2 regions of the Geobacillus sp. FSL K6-0789 genome follow, and region 1 is predicted to be linked to the other one. Evidence: riboswitches for the same ligand, from Rfam matches in the RefSeq annotation. Region 1 holds a riboswitch; the other holds the start of a gene.
What was found. A riboswitch is a leader RNA that binds a small molecule or an ion and turns the genes downstream of it on or off. The one in region 1 is predicted to bind S-adenosylmethionine.
Positions count from the first base shown of each region.

Region 2: another riboswitch for S-adenosylmethionine. It lies ahead of NSQ51_RS14330 (methionine ABC transporter ATP-binding protein); the one in region 1 lies ahead of mtnW (2,3-diketo-5-methylthiopentyl-1-phosphate enolase).

Region 1 covers NZ_CP151966.1:874,468-879,738, forward strand. The annotation lists gene NSQ51_RS04615 (carbon-nitrogen family hydrolase) at 1-334, opposite strand, end outside; gene NSQ51_RS04620 (pyridoxal phosphate-dependent aminotransferase) at 431-1,606, shown strand; SAM riboswitch class I at 1,746-1,854, shown strand; gene mtnW (2,3-diketo-5-methylthiopentyl-1-phosphate enolase) at 1,932-3,173, shown strand; gene mtnX (2-hydroxy-3-keto-5-methylthiopentenyl-1-phosphate phosphatase) at 3,170-3,832, shown strand; gene NSQ51_RS04635 (methylthioribulose 1-phosphate dehydratase) at 3,829-4,461, shown strand; gene NSQ51_RS04640 (cupin domain-containing protein) at 4,491-5,033, shown strand; partial or broken gene NSQ51_RS04645 (ZIP family metal transporter) at 5,122-5,271, opposite strand, start outside.
Region 2 covers NZ_CP151966.1:2,683,729-2,688,999, reverse strand. The annotation lists gene NSQ51_RS14360 (arsenate reductase family protein) at 245-622, shown strand; gene gcvH (glycine cleavage system protein GcvH) at 716-1,099, shown strand; gene NSQ51_RS14350 (DUF2553 family protein) at 1,173-1,313, shown strand; gene NSQ51_RS14345 (toprim domain-containing protein) at 1,485-1,844, shown strand; gene NSQ51_RS14340 (thioredoxin family protein) at 1,841-2,155, shown strand; gene NSQ51_RS14335 (hypothetical protein) at 2,309-2,653, shown strand; SAM riboswitch class I at 2,727-2,836, shown strand; gene NSQ51_RS14330 (methionine ABC transporter ATP-binding protein) at 2,925-3,953, shown strand; gene NSQ51_RS14325 (methionine ABC transporter permease) at 3,943-4,611, shown strand; gene NSQ51_RS14320 (MetQ/NlpA family ABC transporter substrate-binding protein) at 4,627-5,271, shown strand, end outside.

The DNA.
Region 1 (5,271 bases):
TGCTGTATTCGCCGACGATTTGGCCATGGCGGTTGGCCACGATCATCGTGTTTGTCACGCCGGCGGCTGTTTTTTTGGCGACCGAACCGGCGACGAAATGGACGCCGTACGTTTGCGCCAATCGGGAAGCGAGCGCCTTCGCCCGTTCGGCGCCTTCGTCGGCAATTTCATCCAGGCGCGTCAAATCGTAGCCGGTCGTCCATAACTCTGGCAGCACGATGATGTCAGCGCCGTCTTTGGCAGCGGATTCCACGGCCTGTTCGGCTTGCTGTTCGTTTTTTGCTGGATCGCCAAATGCAATGTCAAGCTGCAGGCAGGCGATGCGGATCGTCATGAGCGTTCACCTCGGAAAAAATTTTCTTTACATTTTGCTTTTAACGATATATGATGTTGCACTAGAATTTCAAGAATGTTTGAGAAGGTGTGGACGATGACGATCGAATTTCCCTTTTCCGAACTGCTTGAACAGCTGCCGAAGCAGTTTTTCGCCTCGCTCGTGGCGAAAGTCGGTGCGAAGATCAAGGCGGGTTATGATGTGATCAACTTAGGGCAGGGCAATCCGGATCAGCCGACGCCAAAGCATATCGTCGAGGCGATGCAGCGGGCGGCGGCCAATCCGAAATACCATAAATATTCGCCGTTTCAAGGCTACTCGTTTTTGAAAAAAGCCGTAGCGGCGTTTTACGCGCGCGAGTACGGGGTGACGATCGACCCGGCCCGCGAGGTCGCCATCTTGTTCGGCGGCAAAGCCGGGCTTGTCGAGCTGCCGCTTTGCCTCGTCAACCCGGGCGATGTCGTGCTCGTCCCGGACCCGGGTTATCCGGACTATTGGTCGGGAATCGCGCTCGCCCGCGCGCGGATGGAAATGATGCCGCTTGTCGCGGAGAATGAGTTTCTGCCGGATTATTCGGCCATTCCCAGGGCGGCGGCCGACCGGGCGAAACTGATGTTTTTAAACTATCCGAACAACCCGACCGGCGCGACGGCGACGAAGGAGTTTTTTGCTGAAACGGTGGCATTTGCGGAAAAGTACGGCATAGCCGTTGTGCATGATTTTGCCTATGGCGCGATCGGCTTTGACGGCCAAAAGCCGGTCAGCTTTCTAGAAGTGGACGGGGCGAAAGACATTGGCGTTGAAATCTACACGTTCTCGAAAACGTACAATATGGCCGGCTGGCGCGTGGCGTTCGCTGTCGGCAATGAGCGGATCATCCGTGCCATTGAGTTGTTGCAAGATCATTTGTACGTCAGCTTGTTCGGCGCCGTCCAAGAAGCGGCGGCAGCTGCGCTCCTCGGCCCGCAAGACTGCGTCGCGGAGCTCGTTGCCTTGTACGAGGCGCGCCGCAATACGTTTATTCATGCTTTGCGCGCGATCGGATGGGAAGCGCCGGCGCCGTCTGGATCATTTTTCGCCTGGCTTCCGTTGCCAAAAGGCGCATCATCCGCCGAATTTGCCGATCTGTTGCTTGAGCGGGCGCACGTCGCCGTCGCCCCAGGCATCGGTTTTGGAAAACACGGCGAAGGGTATGTGCGCGTTGGATTGTTGACCGATGAAGCGCGGCTTCGCGAAGCGGCGGAGCGGATCGGCCGGCTCGGATTGTTTTGAAAAAAAGAGCGGCAATGAACCGTTGACGGGACAACGTTGACCAGGCTATTTTAAAAAAATGATTGACAACGGTGGCAAAGGCTGTCATAATTCAAAGTAAATTTGCCAATCGTTTGACAAGTGCATAAACGAGCAGGCTTTCTTATCAAGAGCAGGCGGAGGGACGAGCCCAATGAAGCCCGGCAACCGGCTTGGCGCACGCTAAGCACGGTGCTAATTCTTGCAGCGGAAACGCTGGGAGATAAGAAGAGCGCCATGAATGAATGACGCCTCTTCTTAGGAAGGGGCTTTTTTATTTCGCCATATATTGAAAGAGGGATGGACGATGAGTGCAGTCATTGCGACGTATTTGCTTCATGATGAACACGATATTCGCCAAAAAGCGGAAGGAATCGCGCTCGGCTTGACAGTCGGCACATGGACCGACTTGCCGCAGCTAGAGCAAGACCAGCTTCGCAAGCATAAAGGGGAAGTCGTTGCGATCGAAGAGCTTGGCGAGAGCGAGCGGGTAAACGCCTATTTCGGCAAGCGGTTGAAGCGGGCAATCGTCAAAATCGCTTACCCGACCGTCAACTTCAGCGCCGATTTGCCAGCATTGTTGGTGACGACGTTCGGCAAGCTGTCGCTTGACGGGGAAGTGCGGTTGCTTGATTTGGAATTTCCGGAAGAATGGAAGCGGCAGTTTCCGGGGCCGCGCTTTGGCATCGCCGGCATTCGCGAAAAGGTCGGAGTGTACGACCGCCCGCTGTTGATGAGCATTTTCAAGGGCATCGTTGGCCGCGATTTGGCGTATTTGACATCAGAGTTGAAAAAGCAAGCGCTTGGCGGCGTTGACTTGGTCAAAGATGACGAAATTTTGTTTGACAGCGATCGTCTGCCATTTGCGAAGCGCATTACAGAAGGCAAAGCGGCGCTCGAAGAGGTGTACGAACAAACAGGCAAGCGGACGCTGTATGCCGTCAACTTGACCGGCAAAACGTTTGAACTGAAAGAAAAAGCGAAACGGGCGGCTGAGCTTGGCGCCGATGTGCTGTTGTTCAACGTGTTCGCCTATGGATTGGACGTCCTACAAGGGTTGCGGGAAGATGAAGAGATTTCCGTTCCGATCATGGCCCACCCGGCGTTCAGCGGCGCGATCACGCCGTCGGAGTTTTACGGCGTCGCCCCGTCGCTCTTGCTTGGAAAGCTTTTGCGGCTTGCCGGCGCCGACTTTGTTCTGTTCCCGTCGCCGTACGGCAGCGTCGCCTTGGAGCGCGAGCAGGCGCTTGGCATCGCCCGGGCGCTGACCGATGAACAAGAGCCGTTTGCCCGGGCGTTTCCAGTGCCATCGGCCGGCATCCATCCGGGCTTGGTGCCGCTCCTTGTCCGCGATTTTGGCCTTGACAGCGTCGTCAACGCCGGCGGCGGCATCCACGGCCACCCGGACGGGGCGATCGGCGGCGGAAAGGCGTTTCGCGCCGCCATCGACGCAGCGCTGGTCGGCCGTCCGCTTCGTGAAGCGGCGAAAGACAACGAGGCGCTGCAAAAGGCGATCGACCGCTGGGGCGCTATTGAGGTGGAAGCATGACGAAACAACTCGTTCTTTTTTGCGATTTTGACGGCACGATCACGGAAAACGACAACATCATCGCGATTATGAAACAGTTCGCCCCGCCGGAGTGGGAGGCACTAAAGGACGACATTCTCGCCCAGCGCATCTCCGTTCAGGAAGGCGTCGGAAAAATGTTTTCGCTTCTTCCGTCAGCGCTGAAAGGGGAGATTGTTGACTTTTTGCTTAGCACCGCCCGCTTGCGCGAAGGGTTCCGCGAGTTTGTCGCATGGACAAAAGAGCAAAGCATCCCGCTCTATATCGTGAGCGGCGGCATCGACTTTTTCGTCTATCCGCTGCTTGAAGGGCTCATTGAACCAGAGCGGATTTTTTGCAACGGCTCCGATTTCAGCGGTGAGACGATCTGCATCACATGGCCGCATGCATGTGACAGCCGGTGCCAAAACGGCTGCGGCTGCTGCAAGCCGTCGCTATTGCGCAGGCTTGCCCGCCCGGACGGGTATCACGTCGTCATCGGCGATTCGATCACCGACTTGGCGGTGGCCAGGCAAGCCGACTATGTGCTGGCGCGCGATTTTCTGCTTGAAAAATGTCAAGAGCTTGACCTGCCGCACGCGCCATTTGCGACGTTTTTTGACGTGATGGATGCGTTGCAGCGAATGGAGGTGATCGTATGAGCATCGTCGTGAAAAAGTGGAACGAGCTTGCGGAAGTGAAAGCCGAGCTCGCCGCCCGCGATTGGTTTTTCGCAACAAGCGGCAATTTGTCGATCAAAGTGACGGACGACCCGTTGACGTTTTTGGTGACAGCGAGCGGCAAGGATAAGCGGAAGCAAACGGATGAGGACTTCTTGCTCGTTGACGCTGCTGGCCGACCAGCGGAGAAAACACATTTAAAGCCATCAGCGGAGACGCTGCTGCATGTGGAAATTTACAACCGCACAAACGCCGGTTGCGTCTTGCACGTTCATACCGTGGACAACAATTTGATTTCTGAACTGTATGCGTCAAACGGGGAAGCAGTCTTTTCCGGCCAGGAAATCATCAAGGCGTTTGGCATTTGGGAAGAAAACGCCGCAGTGCGCATCCCGATCATTAACAATGACGCCGACATCCCGACGCTGGCTCGGGAGTTTGCGAACCATGTTCATGGCGACGCCGGCGCCGTGTTGATCCACAACCACGGCATTACCGTCTGGGGACGAACGGCGTTTGAAGCGAAAAAACATTTGGAAGCGTGGGAGTTTTTGTTCAGCTGGCAGGTGAAGCGGCTGCTTTTGCAACGAGCCGGCCTGCCGGTTGGTTAATATACATCTTTTAGAAGGGGGATTTTGACATGGCCGTCATCAAAGTGAGAAAAACAGGTGAAGTGATTACAGGAGAGGAGAATGTGCGCGCCTTTTTAAACAGCCAAGGCGTCCTGTACGAGCATTGGGACATTGCCAAACTGCCGGAGCATTTGCGCGACAAATACGTGCTCACCGATGAAGAGAAAAATGAAATTTTGGCGGCGTTCAAAGATGAAATTGAAGACTTGGCGGCGCGCCGCGGCTACAAAACATGGGATATCGTCGCTCTGTCCGATGCGACGCCGAACTTGGATGAACTGCTGAAAAAATTTGAACAAGTGCACATCCATACGGAAGACGAAGTGCGCGCCATTACGGCCGGCCATGGCATTTTCATTATCAAAGGCGACAAAGAGACCGGCTATTTTGACGTCGAGCTGGAAGCCGGCGATGTCATTTCCGTGCCGGAAGGGAATCCGCACTACTTTACGCTCATGGACGACCGCCAAGTCGTAGCCGTCCGCCTGTTCATCAACCCGTCCGGTTGGGTCGCCCATCCGTATGAAGAGAAAGAAGAGGCTGTCCAATAATGAGAACACCCCGTTGCCAGGCAAGGCAGCGGGGTGTTTCGTTCTGTATGGAGAGGAGCGCTTGCCTCGATGACGTAAGGAGAGACCGCTAAAACGATTCGGTTAACAAAATCATAAACAAAATGCCGATAATAAAGGCGTACGTCGAGATCCGTTCGTTGCCGTCGCCATGGCTTTCGGGAATGAGCTCTTTGTAAATGATGAACAGCATCGCCCCGGCGGCAAACGCTAACCCGTA
Region 2 (5,271 bases), 1.3 Mb from region 1:
GAGGGGCATGCGAAAGAAACGCTTGTCGCCGTCGAACAAGGCGACACGCTGCGGATGATGCTCGCCGCTCTCCGCCGGTTTACGCGCCATACGCCGATCAATGTGATCGCGAAAAAACGCGAGGCGGCTGCCGCCCTCATTGAAGCGGAACGGTATATTGTGTGATAATGGGAAGTGCCAGGCGTTTGCCTGGTGCTTCTTTTTCCATGAATTCCAAGCCGTCGAATGAAAGGGAGGAATGCGGATGGCGCTGACGCTCTACTGGTATCCAAAATGCGGAACGTGCCGGAAGGCGAAGCGTTGGCTCGATGAACACGGCATTGAGGTGCAAACGGTGCATTTGGTCGACGAGCCGCTGACGAAAGAACAGCTCGCCGACTTGCATCGAAAAAGCGGGCTGCCGCTCAAAAAATTTTTCAATACAAGCGGCATGAAATACCGCGAACTCGGATTGAAAGACAAGCTCGATGGCGCCTCGGAAGACGAGATGCTCACGTGGCTCGCCTCGGACGGCATGCTCGTCAAGCGGCCGATTTTAACGGACGGCGAGCGGGTCGTGGTCGGATTCCGCGAACAAGACTACGAATCGTGTTTTGCCGGGCGCGTTTCGACGGAAACATAAAAAATTTGGCCGAAATGAAATGAATTCAGTGAGTTTTGGCGAAAAATCGGTTATGATGAAAAAGAACACAACTTGCCGCACTGGAGGGATTTAATGAACACGCCGAAAGAACTCCGTTATTCGAAAGAGCATGAGTGGGTGCGCGTCGAAGGGGATAAAGTGCGCATCGGCATCACCGATTTCGCCCAATCGGAGCTGGGCGACATCGTGTTTGTCGAGCTGCCGGAAGTCGGCGCGGAACTGACAGCGAACGAGCCGTTCGGCAGCGTTGAGTCGGTGAAAACCGTCTCGGAATTGTATGCGCCGATCAGCGGCACGGTCGTCGAAGTGAACGAAGCGTTGAACGACAATCCGGAATATGTGAACGAATCACCGTATGAAAAAGCATGGATGATCGTTATTGAGCCGAAAGACTTAAGTGAAGTGGACAACTTGTTGACGGCCGAACAATACGAAGCGATGATCAACGAAGGATAAACGTTCCTGCAAAGTTCGCTTCGAACCGGGCCCCCTATACATACCGGAATGTGATGAAAAAGGGGTGCTCGTGATGGTGTTGCAAACGAAGCAACTGGATGTCACGGACCGGGTCACCGGCAAATGGAACGGCCGCACGATCGAACTGTACGAGGGAGGCGAGCTCATCGGCCGCCTTCCGCTTCCTGCGGCTGTAGCGTGGAAAAACGGATAAAGCGAACAAATGGGAAAATTTGAAAATGGGTCACCGCTACCGTTGAACCGGATCAAAAATATGTCGACTGCGACGGGGAGGCGGGCTGGTGTTAGGAGGCAACGGCGGATGGCCGTTGCTTTTCTGTTGCCATACAATATTGTATCCTCATTCACGTTAGGTGGGTCGGACATGCGACAGGTGGAAAAAGTGATTATTGTGGAAGGGCGGTCAGATAAGGAAAAAGTGGCGGCCGTGCTGAACGAGCCGGTTGTCATCATTTGCACGAACGGCACGATCAGCGATGCGCGCCTTGAGGAGCTGGCCGATGAACTCGAAGGGCGGGATGTGTACGTGCTCGCCGATGCCGACGAGGCGGGGGAAAAATTGCGCCGGCAGTTCCGCCGGGTGTTTCCGGAAGCAGGGCATATTTACATTGACCGGGCGTATCGCGAAGTGGCCGCCGCCCCGATCTGGCATTTGGCGCATGTGCTGCTGCGCGCCCATTTTGACGTCCGTATCGAATCGTTCATGAGAGGAAGAGGCGAGTGAACACAATCGGTCGAAACGATATTAAGCGAATGGTGGAAGGGGAGCCGCTTCTCGCTCTTTCGTTGTATACCCCACTGTGCGGCACGTGCCAGTTGGCGAGGCGCATGCTTGTTGTCCTAGAACAATTGTTTCCGGACATACCGTTTTGCGAAACGGACATCAACTACATCCCCGAGCAGGCGGCGGCGTGGAAAATTGAAAGCGTTCCGTGCTTGCTTCTTTTCGCCGGCGGAGAGATCATCGGCAAATGGTATGCGTTCCATTCGGTCCCTTATTTGTACGAAGCAATCCGCGCCCGTTTGCCGCGTTGACGATCCGCCATTTTTTGACGCCGTTTGACACATTTCATGGGAAATGACAAAAACGGCGTTGGTTCGCCACGGCGGCTGTCGAGATTTTTGTAAAGGATTCTCCCCCTTCGGCATGGAAATAAAAGGACAAAGGAGATGGGGGGAGGATGCTCAATGGAAATGTGCGAGTTGGTAGGACAGTTTATGGAACGGATGCAAACGTTGCGCCATTTGTTGCCGATTTTGCCGGATGAGCAGCTGTATGTTCGCTTTGAAAGCGAGGAAGAGACCGCCATGGTGGCGCTCGGCAAGGAGCTTACTGCCGGAAGGGAACCTGATGAACGGAACGTCTTGACGGTGCACGGCTCCAAAAAAGCACTTTGCTCGCTTTTAGACGGCGAGCTGAAGCTGCAGCAGCTCGTCCGGCTGCGCGAAGTGCATGTATCGGGAAGCTTTCGTCATCTGTTGCTGCTTGAGTCGCTCCTCCATTTGGCTAAGCCATATCGGCATGTTGGGTGAAATTTTTATTGACAATGTTCGACACAAGGTGATACAATCACAGTTGTAGTCAATCGAATAGGCGATTGTTGCGCTCTTATCAAGAGAGGTGGAGGGATGTGCCCAATGAAGCCCGGCAACCGTCAGCGCGTGCGCTGAAAAGGTGCCAATTCACACAAAGCGGCCTGCTTTGAGAGATAAGAGACGGAATGGTGCACAATACCTTTCTGTTCTCTGCGGGCAGAAAGGTTTTCTTTTTGCGCTCCGCCGCCTTGGGGAGGAAGGTGAAACGATGATTACACTCGAACATGTGACAAAGATCTATCAAGCGGCTAACGGCTCGGTCACGGCCGTCGACAATGTGTCGCTTGAGATTCGCGAAGGGGAAATTTTCGGCATTATCGGCTACAGCGGCGCGGGGAAAAGTACGCTCATCCGCTTGCTCAATGGGCTCGAGAAGCCGACGGGTGGCCGGGTGGTCGTCGCCGGCCGCGACATGGGGCGCATCAAAGGGCGGGAGCTGCGCAAGGCGCGTCAAGAGATCGGGATGATTTTCCAACATTTCAACTTGCTTTGGTCGCGCACAGTGCGGGAAAACATTGCGTTTCCGCTCGAGATTGCGGGTGTTCCGAAAGCGGAGCGGCAAAAACGGGTCGATGAATTGATCGAGCTCGTCGGGCTCACGGGGCGGGAAGAGGCGTATCCGTCGCAGTTGAGCGGCGGGCAAAAGCAGCGTGTCGGCATTGCCCGGGCGCTCGCCAACAACCCGAAAGTGCTGCTTTGCGACGAGGCGACATCGGCGTTGGACCCGCAGACGACCGATGCGATTTTGGACTTGCTCGTTGACATCAACAAGCGGCTCGGGCTGACGATCGTGCTGATCACCCATGAAATGCACGTCATCCGCAAAATTTGCGACCGCGTCGCCGTGATGGAAAACGGCAAAATCGTTGAGCAAGGCGACGTGTTGCACGTGTTCCGCAACCCGCAGCAGCCGATCACGAAGCGGTTCGTCAAGCAGCTCGTCGAGCCGGAAGAGACGGAAGAGGCGATTTCCCATTTGTTTGGCCAATACCCGAGCGGGCTGATCGCGCAGCTGACGTTTGTCGGCGCGGCGGCCGGCCAGCCGCTCATCAGCCAGGTCGTGCGGCAATTTGCCGTCGATATGAATATTTTGCAAGGGAAAATTTCGCAAACCCATCAAGGCGCTTATGGGGTGCTGTTTGTGCACATCAATGGGGCGGCGGATGAAATTGACCGGGCGCTTGGCTACATTCAAAGCCAGCAGGTGGCGGTGGAGGTGATTCACGATGCTCGCTAACCTCCTGCCGAACGTCCAATGGGAGACGATGTGGGCGGCGACGGTCGAGACGCTGTATATGACGGGAGTGGCGGTGGCGGCCACTTTCGTTCTCGGAATCGTTCTTGGCTTGCTTCTATTTTTGACAGCGAAGGGCAACCTATGGGAAAACCGGTTTGTCAATACCGTGATTGCGGCGTTTGTGAACATTTTCCGCTCCATTCCGTTTATTATTTTGATCATTTTGCTCATTCCGTTTACCACCTGGCTCGTCGGGACGATGCTTGGCGCCAATGCGGCGCTGCCGGCTTTGATCATTGGGGCCGCACCGTTTTACGCCCGCATGGTGGAGATTGCCCTTCGCGAAATTGATAAAGGCGTCATCGAAGCAGCCCAAGCGATGGGCGCCTCAACGTGGACGATCATTTGGAAAGTGTTGCTGCCGGAGTCATTGCCGGCGCTTGTCTCCGGCATTACGGTGACGGCGGTGTCGCTCGTCAGCTATACAGCGATGGCTGGAGCCATCGGCGCCGGCGGGCTTGGGAACTTGGCGTATTTGGAAGGGTTCCAGCGCAACCATAACGATGTGACATTTGTCGCAACCGTATTGGTGTTGGTCATTGTATTTATCATTCAGCTGATCGGTGACTTTGTCACTTCGAAAATCGATAAACGATAAAGGGGGAAACAACTGATGAAGAAATGGTTGGGTGTGTTGCTCGCCGCCATTCTCGTGCTCGCTTTGGCGGCATGCGGCGGCAACAATAACGACAGCGCGGAAGGCGGCAAAGACGGCAAATTGGTGAAGTTGAAAGTCGGTGCGTCGAACGTGCCGCATGCGGAAATTTTGGAAAAAGCGAAACCGATTTTGAAAGAAAAAGGCATCGACTTGGAGATCATTACGTTCCAAGATTACATCTTGCCGAACAAAGCGCTGGCTGAGAAGCAAATCGACGCCAACTATTTCCAACACATTCCGTATTTGGAATCGCAAAAGAAAGAGTACGGCTATGATTTCGTCAACGCCGGCAGCATTCATATCGAGCCGATCGGCTTATACTCGAAAAAATACAAAAGCATTGAAGAACTGCCGGACGGCGCGACGATCATCATGAGCAACTCGGTCGCCGACCATGGCCGCATTTTGTCGATGCTGCAAGAAAAGGGGCTCATTAAGCTGAAACCGGGCATCGATAAAACGAAAGCGACGGTCAACGACATCGTCGAAAACCCGAAACATTTGAAATTTAAAGCGGACGTCGATGCTGGACTTCTGCCGCAAATTTACAAAAACGGCGAAGGCGATGCGGTTTTGATCAACGCCAACTATGCGCTTGAC